3 regions of the Pseudarthrobacter sp. GQ63 genome follow, and region 3 is predicted to be linked to each of the others. Evidence: riboswitches for the same ligand, from Rfam matches in the RefSeq annotation. Region 3 holds a riboswitch; each other region holds the start of a gene.
What was found. A riboswitch is a leader RNA that binds a small molecule or an ion and turns the genes downstream of it on or off. The one in region 3 is predicted to bind cyclic di-AMP.

Region 1: it holds a riboswitch for cyclic di-AMP, as region 3 does, so the genes downstream of both, AC6CHP_RS16965 (aggregation-promoting factor C-terminal-like domain-containing protein) here and AC6CHP_RS14380 (C40 family peptidase) in region 3, are expected to answer to the same signal.
Region 2: it holds a riboswitch for cyclic di-AMP, as region 3 does, so the genes downstream of both, AC6CHP_RS06400 (LysM peptidoglycan-binding domain-containing protein) here and AC6CHP_RS14380 (C40 family peptidase) in region 3, are expected to answer to the same signal.

The regions. Positions count from the first base shown of each region.
Region 1 is NZ_JCAXEF010000012.1:70,233-74,502, forward strand. Features, by position in the region: gene AC6CHP_RS16955 (response regulator transcription factor) at 1-392, shown strand, start outside; gene AC6CHP_RS16960 (sensor histidine kinase) at 400-1,929, shown strand; cyclic di-AMP (ydaO/yuaA leader) riboswitch at 2,023-2,185, shown strand; gene AC6CHP_RS16965 (aggregation-promoting factor C-terminal-like domain-containing protein) at 2,191-2,904, shown strand; gene AC6CHP_RS16970 (glyoxalase superfamily protein) at 2,901-3,305, opposite strand; gene upp (uracil phosphoribosyltransferase) at 3,352-3,987, opposite strand; gene AC6CHP_RS16980 (phosphatase PAP2 family protein) at 4,000-4,270, opposite strand, start outside.
Region 2 is NZ_JCAXEF010000002.1:415,323-419,592, forward strand. Features, by position in the region: gene AC6CHP_RS06390 (aggregation-promoting factor C-terminal-like domain-containing protein) at 1-637, opposite strand, end outside; gene AC6CHP_RS06395 (dienelactone hydrolase family protein) at 744-1,727, opposite strand; cyclic di-AMP (ydaO/yuaA leader) riboswitch at 2,026-2,195, shown strand; gene AC6CHP_RS06400 (LysM peptidoglycan-binding domain-containing protein) at 2,199-3,041, shown strand; gene AC6CHP_RS06405 (protein adenylyltransferase SelO) at 3,185-4,270, opposite strand, start outside.
Region 3 is NZ_JCAXEF010000008.1:157,135-161,404, reverse strand. Features, by position in the region: gene AC6CHP_RS14390 (iron-dependent transcriptional repressor DtxR) at 1-43, shown strand, start outside; cyclic di-AMP (ydaO/yuaA leader) riboswitch at 176-392, shown strand; gene AC6CHP_RS14385 (M23 family metallopeptidase) at 403-1,227, shown strand; cyclic di-AMP (ydaO/yuaA leader) riboswitch at 1,364-1,537, shown strand; gene AC6CHP_RS14380 (C40 family peptidase) at 1,608-2,303, shown strand; gene AC6CHP_RS14375 (NlpC/P60 family protein) at 2,461-3,240, shown strand; gene AC6CHP_RS14370 (HNH endonuclease) at 3,514-4,014, shown strand; gene mobA (molybdenum cofactor guanylyltransferase) at 4,055-4,270, shown strand, end outside.

The DNA.
Region 1 (4,270 bases), on a different contig from region 3:
ACGACTACGTCACCAAGCCGTTCAGCATGGAGGAGGTCCTGCTCCGCCTGCACCGCCTGGTCCAGCGGTCGGGTGTGGCCGCGATGGACACCGCCGAGCTGGTGGTGGGAGACCTGGTCCTCAACGTTGACACCCGTGAGGTGACCCGTGCGGGTGAAGAGCTCCAGCTGACAGCCACCCAATTCGAGCTGCTCCGCTACCTTATGGAAAACCCGAAGCGCGTCATCAGCAAAGCGCAGATCCTGGACCGGGTCTGGAACTACGACTTCGGCGGCCAGGCCAACATCGTGGAACTCTACATTTCCTATCTGCGCAAAAAGGTGGACGCCGTCCATCCGCCCATGATCCACACCGTGCGCGGCGCCGGATACGTCATCAAGCCGGCGGAGTAGGAAAGCGATGGCGTCCGCGCACAGTACGGAGCCGCAGCCCCGGAGCTGGCTGAAGCCCGGCACCTGGCACCTGCGGACCCGCCTTGTCCTCCTGGCCATGACCTTGCTGGTTGCCATTTGCGGGGCGGTTGGCGTGGCGAGCTATGCCTCGATGGACGAGTTCCTCACCCGGCAACTCGATGAGCAGCTAAGCCAGGCCGCAGCCCGTTCCAACGATCCCGGCCGCCCTCCCTCGGGCGGCTTTAACGGCCGGGATCCCCTGGACGCCCGCGGCCAGAGCGTTGGAACCCTCAACGCCCGGATCCTCAACGGCCAGGTCAACAGCGGCGGTTTCCTCACCTCGAATGCCACGCGCTCCCCCTTGTCCACGGAGGACAAACAGGTCCTGCTGGCCCTGCCAGCCAACGTGCAGCCGGTGGACAGGACGCTGTCCACCGGCGACTACCGGCTGGTGGCCATCCAGACCAACTTTGGTGACGTCCTGGTGACAGGACTCCCCCTGGCCGCCAAGGAGAGCACGCTCGCGTCCCTGGTGTGGACGTTCGTTTTCGTCTCACTGGGCGGCCTTCTCCTGATCGGCCTGGTGGGAACCGTACTGATCCGCCGCACCATGAAGCCCCTTGAGCAGCTCTCGGAGGTTGCCACCCGCGTTTCAAAGCTGCCGCTGGATGCCGGCGAGGTGGCGCTTGCGGTGCGCGTGCCGCCGTCGAACTCCAATCCCGCAACGGAGGTGGGCAGCGTGGGCCACGCGCTGAACCTGATGCTGGACAATGTGGCCAACGCGCTGCAGGCACGGCAGAAGAGCGAAACCAAGGTCCGGCAGTTCGTGGCGGACGCTTCCCATGAGCTCCGCACGCCGCTGACCGCCATCCGCGGCTATACGGAACTGATGCGGATGACGGAACACTTCACTCCTGACGGGGAGAAGTCGCTGGCCAGGGTGCAAAGCCAGTCCCAGCGGATGACTGCACTGGTGGAGGACCTGCTGCTGCTGGCGCGGCTGGATGAGGGCCAGCCTTTGAAGTTCAGCGAGGTGGACCTGAACCAGCTGGTGGTGGAAGGCGTCAGTGATGAAAAGGTCATGGCGCCCGGGCACACCTGGCGGCTGGAGCTCCCCGACGAGCCTGTTGTGGTGGAAGGGGACCCGTCCCAGCTGCGGCAGGTGCTGATGAACCTGCTGTCCAACGCGCGCAAGCACACGCCGCCGGGGACCACCGTGGTCACCGGGGTGGGGAAGACGCCGGAGGGTGCCGCGGTGGTAACGGTAACGGACGACGGCGGGGGCATTCCGCCGGACTTCGTGGACCAGGTCTTCGCACGCTTCGCCCGCGCAGACGCGGCCCGGACAGGCAAGGCCGGCGGGCTTGGCGTATCCGGCACGGAAGGAACCAGCGGCCTGGGGCTGTCCATCGTGGAATCCATTGTTGAGGCCCACGGGGGCAAGGTCACGGTGACATCACAGCCCGGCCGCACCCAGTTCGCGCTTCAGCTCCCGCTTGTGCACGGAGAGACGCAAGACGGCGCGCCGTCAGCGTGATCCCTGTTACCAAAATGTGACTTAAGCGCTGCTCTCCTGTACCGTCGATTGGGTGCGGTTCCCGTTCGGGCCGCATATCCGGATGACGCCAAGCTCTGCCGCTTCCCGGATTCCGCTTGAGCATAGGCAGAGGCGGGGGACCCAACAGTCCCGGGCACTCAACTGCCCTTGGGGTTAAGCCAGCACGTGATCTTTCCGTGTGGCCGGATGCCCTCATCCGAACCCGACAGCTAACTCCGCAGGTGTGAGAGGCGATCCATCATGTCTAAGTTCCTTACTAAAGCACGCCCGAAACCAGGCTCTGAAGCTGGTGTCCCGCGCACGTCAGGCAAAATTCCGTCCTTCGGCCAGCGCGCTGCGATCCTCGCAGCGTCCGGCGCCCTTCTTGTAGGTGTTGGAGCCGCGGGCCAGGCTACCGACACCGCAGTGCAGGTGGCAGCCACGGAGACTCAGGCGGCTGAGGCACAGTCGAAGCTGAGCATCGAAAAGAGCGAAATCCAGGCGAACCCGGCCCCCGCTCCTGCGGCTGAGCCGATCAACGTGGTCCCGCAGGCAGCCGAACCGGCCCCTGCTCCCGCTCCCGAGCCTGCACCCGCGCCGGCCCCGGAGCCTGAACCCGCACCTGCGCCTGCCCCCGCTCCGGAGCCTGCACCCGTCGTCGCGGTCAATGACCCCGCAGGGGCACAGGCTTACGCCGCCGGCCAGCTGGCCTCCTACGGCTGGGCCGCGGACCAGATGCAGTGCCTGCAGACCCTGTGGACCAAGGAATCGGACTGGACCACCACGGCCACCAACCCGAGCAGCGGCGCCTATGGCATTGTGCAGTCCCTGCCTGCCGAAAAGATGGCCAGCGCGGGCGCCGACTACCGCACCAATTACCGTACGCAGATCAATTGGGGCCTGAACTACATCCAGGAGCGCTACCAGTCGCCGTGTGGAGCACTGAACTTCCACTACGCCAACAACTGGTACTAAACCGAGGCAGCTTTCCCCTCGCGGTCCAGCGCGTCCCGGCCCGGGATGTACTGGACCGCCCACCGGTTCCCGTCAGGATCGGCGAAGTACACAAAATGGCCCCAGTCCTGCACGTCCACATCGCTGACGTCCACCCCGTTGGCCTTCAGCTGCGCATGGGCGGCCTGGATGTCATTGACCACGAGCTGCAGGTTTGAGCCTGTGCCGGGCGGCGCATCCGTGAGCCCTTCCCCTATGCAGATGGAGCAGGCAGACCCTGGCGGGGTCAGCTGCACGAACCTGATGGAGTCGCTGGGCCGCGCGTCGAAATCGGCGTTGAAGCCCACCTTGTTGACGTAGAAGTCCTTGGCCCGGTCCACATCAGACACGGGCACAAAAACGAGTTCCAGTTTCCAGTCCATGCGCACAGGCTAAGCCTTGCGGCGGGAAGCGGGAAAGGCTTGAGTCCTAGCCTGCGATGCCGTACAGGCGGTCGCCCGCGTCTCCCAGGCCCGGAACGATGTAGGACTTCTCGTTGAGCTTCTCGTCGATGGATGCCAGGACGATGGTGACGTTTGCGCCGGAGAGTTCTTCCTCCAGCTTGGCCAGGCCCTCCGGCGCGGCGAGCAGGCAGATGCACGTGACATCCGAGGCGCCACGCTTGAACAGGAACTTGATGGCTTCGCGCAGTGTTCCGCCGGTGGCAAGCATGGGATCCAGCACGAAGATCTGCCGGTCGGTGAGATCCTCGGGGAGTCGCTCGGCGTAGGTGATGATGTCCAGGGTTTCCTCGTCACGGGCCATGCCCAGGAAGCCCACTTCAGCGGTTGGGACCAGCTTGGTCATGCCTTCCAGCATGCCCAGGCCTGCACGAAGGATGGGGACCACCAGCGGGGTGGGCTTGGTGAACGCGGTGCCCACGGTCGTGCTGACAGGAGTTTCGATGGTGACGGGCTCGGTGCGGACTTCTCGCGTGGCCTCGTAGGCAAGGAGGGTCACCAGCTCCTCCGTCAGCTGCCGGAAAACCGGGGACGGAGTGTTCTTGTCCCGCAGGACGGTGAGCTTATGGGCGACCAGCGGGTGGTCCACAACGAGAGTGCGCATGGGTCAAAACTATCACCCGGCCGCCGGGCCGCTCCCCTGCCGCCCGCTGCCCGTTCCCGACTGGGAAGCGCCGTCGTCGACCCTTGGCGGGGCACCGCCGTCGTTCTCCTTCGGGGCGGTACCGGTGGTGCTTTCCTCGTCCCCGGAGTGGTCCTCGCGCAGGACCGGATGTTCGAAGGTGGGCGCCGGGCCTGCGTGTTCACGCCGCCGCATCACATGGAACAGCCTGTGGGCCAGGATCACGATGCCCACCCACGCCAGCCCCAGGAACCAGCCCGCCATG
Region 2 (4,270 bases), on a different contig from region 3:
CGTCCTGGGCGGACCGGGCCTCCGTGAGCCTGGCTTCGGCTTCAAGGGACAGCCGCCCGCGCTCATCCTTCGCAGCCTGTTCCTGGGCCGCCAGCGCAGCAGCGATCTTTCCTGCGACCGACGCCTTGTGCACGAGTGCGGCGGTCTTGTCCCCCACGATCTGCACCACGTTGAGCCCGTGCACGGTGTTGCTCTGGACGGCGTCGAGGGCAACAAAGAACCCCATGTTCGTACCGCCGGTTTTGTATGACTGGGCCGCCAGCGCACCGAGCTCTTTCCTGTGCTGGACAAGGTCAAAGTGAGCCTGCTCGGTCTGTGCCGCCAGGACTTCCACCTTGGCAGATGCAGCCTGCAAAGCCGCGTCCGTCACCGCGTACTCCGCTGCTGCCTGCACCGCGGCGGAGCCTGCGGCCTCGGACTGGTCCTGAAGGGCGGACAGTAAGCCACCTATCCTGGCAATTTCCGCGGTCTTTTTGGCCTCGCTCTCCTTCGCGTCCTGCACCTCCTCCCAGGACGGGAAATCGCCGGGCGGGACCTCCGCAGCACCCGCCGGCGTAAGCCATAGGGTTCCCACCAGCGCAAATGAAAGAAGCGCCGCGGCGAGCCGCGCCCTGGGTTTGGTAACGAACCGGCACATAGTCGGGAAGCCTACCGCCTTCACCCTCAGGTTGAAGGCGGACGTTTCTACATCGTTATGGACCGAAGGCAGTTACGTTGACGGAAAGGGCAGAAGTGCCGGCCTCTTACAAATGCTGGCCGAACCAGGCAAGGGTGTCATTCCACGCGGCCGTCGCCTGGGCTTCGTTGTAGCGGTCGCCGGTGTCGTTATGGAAGGCATGGTCCACGCCGGGGTAGACCGTGAGCTGGTGGACAACACCGGAGGCTGCCAGCGCATCCTTGAGCGCAGGCATTGGCCCGGTGATGCGTTGATCGAGTTCAGCGTAGACCCCGAATACGGCCGCCTTGATGTCCGGTACTTTGGCCAGGTCGGGGGCGGGTCCATAGAACGCCGCAGTTGCCTTCAAGCCGTCCAGTTCGGCGGCCGCCTGCCAGGTGATGCCGCCGCCGAAGCAGTAGCCGGTCATGGCGACGCGGCCGCCGTCCACGAAGTCCTGGGCCTGGAGGTACTCCAGTGCTGCCGCAAAGTCGGCCACGTGCCGCTGGGCGCCGGCCTGGGTGAGGGCGCCGGGTACGGCGTCGCGGTCCATGCCGGCCGTCCCACCTTCACGGCTGAGCAGGTCAAGCGCCAGGGCGGCATACCCCTCCTTCGCGAACCGGCGGGCCACGTCTTCGATGTGGGGCGTCAGCCCGCGGTTCTCATGGCAGATCAACACGGCAGGAGCGCGCCCTTCCTGCTCGGGCCTGGCCAGGTAGGCACTGACGGAGGCGCCGCCGGACGGAAACTGGACGGACGCCGTCGTCAATCCTGGCGCACCCTCAGGGACAGAGAGCGGGCTTTTAGCCCCGGGCACCGCTCCCGACCCCGCAGTCCCGGCAGCGGACGTCGGGGACGTCGGGGACGGTTCCGGGGTGGGCATGGGGTCGGTGCTCCGCGGCACCTCGCTGGGGGTACAACCCACCAGCAGCATCGCCGCCGACGCCGCCGCCATGCTGCCGGTAATGAAAGCAACCCGCCGGGTAAAGGTCCGCTGGCTCAGCGCGCCGGACCGGTAGTCGTCAAAGAATTCCTCAATCAGGTACTTCTCATACTTGCCAAGCTGCGTCACAGTGCCTCCTCGGGGTGACGAACATACTCCTCCCCCAGCCACCTCCGGACAAGGTTCAGCGGCGATCTTTGCCCGTCCTTTATCGCTTTGTGATAAACATCATGCCCTGCAAAATCGGCGCGCCTGCACTTCGCCCCGGGGGCGCTGTGGCACGCGAAATCCAGTCGATAGCCAAACCGAGAGAATCGCCTCGCATGTTATCCAAATGTGACAATGGGTGCTAAGTCGGGTTATGGTCTTCAAGTGTCCCTCCCAGACGGGACATTCCCCGTCAGAATGCCGAGCCCTGCCACTGACCCGGGAACCAACGCTTTCCAGCTGGCAGGGACGGGGGAACCAAGTTTCCGCGGCCTTTAAAGGTCTTGGGGTTAAGTCGATAGCGCGTCCGTTCCATTCGGAGGTGTTACCGGCCGGGTATCTCCAACCCGAACCCGACAGCTCACCCCGCAGGCATGGGAGAGGCGATCAACTGTGTCAAAAAATTCCACCACTGCCCGTCACCGCGCAACGCCGGCCCGCTCCATCGCGATCGAAGGGCTGGCTGTTTCGGCCAAGTCCCTGGGCCGTCCGGCTCTGGCCGTAGCAGCAGCCTCCGGCATTGCCTTCGGCGTAGGCGCCCCGGCCCACGCCGGTGTGAACGGTCCGGACACCACCGAGACCGCTAGCGTCCAGGCTTCGGCCGCCCCTGTGGCAGCAGTCGCAGCCCCCGCCGCAGCAGCCGGCAACGTCCACACGGTTGTATCGGGCGACACCCTTGGTGCCATTGCGTCGATGCACGGTGTCAGCCTGAATGACGTCCTGTCAGCCAACGGGCTTTCCGTCTCCACGATCATCTACCCCGGTGACCAGATCCAGATTCCCGCCGCGGGATCCGCCCCGGCCGCAGCCTACGTTGCACCGGCTGCAGCACCGGCACCGGCTCCGGTCCAGACCGCTGCTGTTACTACCCCGGCTAACACGGGAATGAACATGTCCTACGCATCAGCACCGGTTGCAGCCACGGGCAGCGGCGCCGGAGCGGCCATCCTTGCCAACGCCTACGGCCAGGTGGGCCAGATCCAGGACTGCACCGCCATGGTGGAGAAAGCCCTGCGCACGGTCGGCAAGTCGGTCGGCGACCTTGCCCCGGGCCAGTTCTACCAGTACGGCACCACCGTGGGCACCCCCGCTCCCGGTGACCTGGTGATCACCGCCGGCCACGTGGGCGTCTACGCCGGCGACGGCCAGGTTGTCAGCGGCGGCGTGAACGGCAACCAGACCGCCGTTCACTCCATCAGCTGGCTCAGCGGCGCTTCCTTCGTCCGCGTGGCATAGTCACCACGGACACAGACGCAGCTGGCCCGTAAGGGCCAGGCCACTCCAGATAAAGGCGGCAGCCGGGTTCTCCCGGCTGCCGCCTTTGTCGTGCTTCCACGGTTGTCATTCTTGATCCGTCCGGAGGCCAGCGCCGCCCCGGGTCAGGTACCGCAGAAGGTCCGGTAGGTGCCGAAGTCCTCCGGCGGCCCCTCGGTGTAGCGCTCCAGCCCCGGGCGTTCATGGAACGGGGCCCTCACCACTTCCAGGAAACGGTCGAATGGGCCCATATCCCCCTCCGTGGCGGCCGCCAGCGCTTCCTCCACCAGGTGGTTCCGGGGAATGTACACCGGGTTGACGCTGTCCATCAGCCCGGCGTCGGGCTTCAGGCCGGCCCAGCGCCCAGCCCAGGCATCAAACGCGGCGAGATCCAGGACCATGCCCCGCGCCGGCCTGGCATCACCCCTGGCGGCCTGGCCAAGGCTCCGGAAGAACTGTGTGTAATCGACAGGTCCGTCCTTCAGCAGGGCGATCACCCCGTCCACCAGTTCCGATGCCTCGTCCCCCTCCTTGCTTCCGGCCGGCCCGCCGTTGATGCCAAGCTTTGCCTTCATGCCGTTGAACCAGGCATCGCTGTACTGGCTGCGGAACTTCCCCAGCGCCTCCACTGCGGGGGCGACTGCCTGTTCCTGGTCCTCGTGGAAGAGCGGCAGCATGGCCTCCGCCAGCCGCGCCAGGTTCCACTCAGCCACCACCGGCTGGTTGGCGTAGGCGTAGCGGCCGCCGACGTCAATGGAGCTGTACACGGCCCCGGGATTGAAAGCGTCCATGAAGGCGCAGGGGCCGTAGTCGATGGTTTCGCCGGAAATGGTCATGTTGTCCGTGTTCATGACGCCGTGCACAAACCCCACCAGCATCCACCGGGCCACCAGCCCGGCCTGGGCGGCCACCACCGAGGCGAACAGTTCCAGGTAGGGATGTTCAGCTTGGGCTGCGTCCGGGTAGTGCCTGCTGATGGCATGGTCCGCCAGCCGGCGGAGGAGCTCCATGTTGTCCGTGGCCCGGGCATATTGGAAGCTGCCCACCCGGAGATGGCTGCTGGCCACCCGGGCCAGGACGGCGCCGGGCAACATGGTGTCCCGCCGCACCGGGCGTCCTGTGGCCACAACGGCAAGGGCCCGGGTGGTGGGGATGTTCAAGGCGTGCATTGCCTCGCTCACAAGGTATTCCCGCAGCATGGGGCCGACGAC
Region 3 (4,270 bases):
GCCACCGGAAGTGGCGGCCCACGTCTTCGTTGCCATCCGGTAAACGTGCGTTCTACCCCGGTTGGGGCAGAAGAGGCAAAGATAACGGAATTGTTACTTTGGGACTTCTGGCCCTATAGTTAAAACCCAAGCGTAGATACTAAAGCGTTACCTGATCCGGAGCCGAGCTCTGCCAGCGGATCAGGTGCACGAGTCATTACTGGCAGAGGCGGGGGAACCACAACCGGCAGACGGGGGACTGCCTTGGGGTGAAGTCCGTCAGCAGCAAGCCTCTTCCAGCGTTGGATCCTTCCGGGGATACCTCTGTGCCGAGCTTGCCCAGGCGGACCGGGTCTGTGAACTCTCTGACCCGAATCCGACAGCTAACTTCGCAGGCTTTCCAGAGAGGAACCCTTCTTGTCCATGCAGACCCCCAAGGGGCGCCGCCGCGCGGCCGCCCCCGTTTCAACGCCGCGCGTTGTCGAGGTCATCACCACGGAACGCCCCCGCGATCCGCACCGTGATGCACGCCGCCGTCGAGGACCCTTCCGGCAAATCACGGAATTTGCCTCCGCCAGCGGGATCGGCCAGAAGGCCGGAATCGCGCTGGCCGCCACCGGGCTGGTGTTGACCGTGACCGTTCCGGCAACCAGCCCCGTCATGGCTACAGACAATGCCGGCAGCGTTACCCCGGTGGCAGCTTCGGCTGTCACTCCGCAGCCGCAGGTATCGGCCGAGGCCGGCGCACAGATCGACTTCAGCCGCTCTGCCGTGGTGACCCAGGCGGATCCCGACGGCAAACTGAAGCAGCTGCTCAGCGCGCAGTCCGCAGGTTCCGTGTCCCGCGCAGCATCTGCCGGAAGCCTCGGAGCCCCTTTGGCCGCGCTGTCCACTGCTTCCCCGTTCGGTTACCGGGTCAGCCCGATCACCGGCGGCTCTGGTGACTTCCACCGCGGCCAGGACTACGTGGCCCAGTGCGGCACCTCGGTCCTTGCAGCAGCCACCGGCACCGTGACGTTCGTGGGCTGGCACCAGTACGGTGGCGGAAACCGGGTTGTCGTGGACCACGGCAACGGCCTGGAAACCACGTACAACCACCTCTCCTCCTTCAGCGTCGCCGAGGGCCAGACGGTCTCCCGCGGCGATGTCCTGGCGCTCAGTGGCACCACAGGTGCTTCAACAGGCTGCCACCTCCACTTCGAGGTCCAGGTCAACGGCGAAGTCGTCGATCCCACCGGCTGGCTGTAGTCAAATGATGGTTCACTCTCGAATCATCGTGACCTGCCGTGACCTGAATGTGACATTCAACGAAAACTGCTGTACCGTCTAACTCGCGTCAACTTTTCCGAAGTTGACGCTCTTGTGCGGATTGCCTAGCTCTGCCACCGCTCAAGGTCCGTTCGCATTTCATCGTCTGGCAGGGGCGGGGGAACCAATTTTGGTCTTTGCTTCAGCGAAGGCCTTGGGGTTAAGTCGCAAAGCTTCCTTGGAAGCGGTGTGGCCGGGTGACTCCCATCCGAATCCGACAGCTCACCTCGCAGGCATTGGGAGAGGCTACCTTCGTGTCTTCACGCCATCATTCTGCGCGCCACCGTGCGCAATCGGTTCGTACCAACCCCTTGGACACCGTGTCCAAGGCTGTTAGTGCCAATGCCGGGACAGTAGGTCGCCAGGCTGCAGTTATCGCAGCCGCTTCCGGTCTCATCCTCAGCATGGGCCTGCCTGCCAACGCCGCGGACACCACCGCCGGCGTATCCGCTTCCACCGAGTCCGGGTCTGCCCAGTCTGCCCTCGCGGTGACCGCAGCACCCACCGCCACCGTCTCCTTCGAGCGTCCCGTGGTGAAGACCACCGCCGCTCCGAAGCCGGCACCGGTGCGGGCACAGTCGACCGAATCCGAGAGCCGGACTGCTTCCGGAACCCGGACGGCCTCCACCGCGTCGGCCCCCGAAGCTGCAGCTGAGAAGCAGGCCGAAACGGTTTCCTCGGCCTCTACCTCCGGCATTGCCGCACTGGCGTACACCGGCATCGGCCGTCCCTACGTCTGGGGCGGCACCACCCCCAACGGCTGGGACTGCTCCGGCTTCACCCAGTGGGTTTACGCCCAGGCTGGCGTCAGCATCCCGCGCGTCAACGCCTGGACGGCAATGACGCCTACCTCCACCCCGCAGCCGGGTGACCTGGTCATGCAGAACGGTGGCGCGCACGTAGGCATCTACGTCGGCAACGGCATGATGATCAGCGCGCTCAACCCCTCCCAGGGCACTCTGCTTCACTCGGTGGCCGCCACCGGAAGCTCCGCCTTCTTCACGATCAACAAATAGTTCTTGGGCCTTCGGGCCCAAGAACTATTTCTTTGCTCCACCACTTTCCACAAACACCACATCCCCGTTCGGGGCGTGCCGGCGTACCCCCAAGATGCCGGCACGCCCAAACCCCTTGGTGCCCACAACGGCCTGAGGAAAACGAAAGAGAGAACTGATGACTACTCGTGCCACCGCACGGCATCGCGCCGAAGTCACCAAGACCAACTCAATCGCCGTTATCGCCAAGGCTGTTGGCGGCAACGCCGGCGGCATGGGCCGCCAGGCAGCGGTTATTGCCGCTGCTTCGGGCCTGGTGCTGACCAGCGGCATCGCTGCAAACGCGGCTGACTCCAGCGTCCAGCGCGACTCCGCTCCGGCCACCCTGGAAGTTGAGTCCTCTGTCGAGGCGCCGATCTCCGCTGCTTCCACCATCGCCATCACCTTCGAGAAGCCGGCCGTCACCACCACGCCCGCGCCTGTTGTGGTTGTCGAGGAAGAGCCAGCTCCTGTTGAGGTCGAGGAAGCCGAGCCGGCTCCCGCCGTCGTCCAGCCTGCCGCAGCCCCCAAGGTGACCGCCAAGGTAACCACCGCCTCTGCACCCGCTGCAGCTCCTGCCGCTTCCGCCAGCGGCAAGGGCGCAGCCATCCTTTCCGCTGCGTACGCCCAGCTGGGCGTCACGCAGGACTGCACCATGCTGGTGACCAACTCCCTGGCCGCAGTGGGCATCAACTTCCACGACTGGCCTGCAGGGTACCTCTCCCTGGGCCGCACCGTAAGCGCCGCGGAAGCCCAGCCAGGCGACCTCATCTACTACGCAGATGGTGGCGCGGGCATGGCCCACATCGCTGTCTACGCCGGCAACGGCCAGGCTGTCCACGGTGGATACAACGGAAACCAGACCGTGGTGTTCAGCGCCAACGTTGGCTCCGGCCCTGTTTTCATCCGCGTGAACTAACGAGCCCCGCGTTAGCCGTTCCCTGGGGACGGCACGAAGAACCCCTGCCCCGCGGCAGGGGTTCTTCCATTTAAGTACGATGCCGGCGGAGTGCAGCCCGCAGCCACCCGGGGAACGCCCGCCAATGGACCCGACACGGCAGTTTTGGAAAACCGCAATTAGCTGATAATGCGCATCTATGTTTACTCTTGTGGTGTCGATCCATAGCCCGGACATGCCGAGGGCAGCCGGCCCTCGTGCCCCTGACGGGTGCGGCCGTGAAGAGGTACGTGCATGCGCACTCTCGTTCTGAATGCTGGATATGAACCGCTGGCGGTCATCACGTTCCGCCGGGCGCTGGTGCTTGTGCTCACAGGCAAAGCCAGCGTGGTTGCCGAGGGTGATGATCCCGTGGTGGGACCCCAGGAGATATTGGGCCGCCCGTCCGTTATCCTCCTGAACCGCTATATCCGTCCCAGATACAACCAGGCCACGGCTGTCAGCCGCCGCGGAGTGCTGAGGCGTGATGGCCACAGGTGCGCGTACTGCGGAAAAGCGGCCCACACCATCGACCATGTCCAGCCCAAGTCCCGCGGCGGTGCCGATTCCTGGGAGAACCTTGTGGCCGCCTGCCTTCGGTGCAACAATGTTAAGGGTGACCACACGCCGGCCGAGATGGGGTGGAAGCTGCGGTTCGTCCCGGAGCCCCCGCACGGAACCATCTGGCAGATCAAGGAACTCGAAAAGCCCACCCCCGCCTGGGACCCGTTCCTGCTGCCCGAGCGCGCCGCCTGACCCCACCCCGCACCATGCCCTTGGTGACTAGGCTGGGGGAGTGGAAGAGAACCGGTTGCCCTTCGATGCCCTCATCCTGGCCGGCGGGGGGTCGTCCCGGCTGGGCGGAGTGCCGAAGCAGGACCTTGTCTTCCACCACGCCACTCTCCTGCAGCGTGCGATTGACGCGTCCGCAGGAGCCTCCAGCATCGTGGTGGTGGGTCCCCGGCCGGAATCTTCCGCTGCCGGGCTGATCTGGTGCCGTGAAGAACCGGAG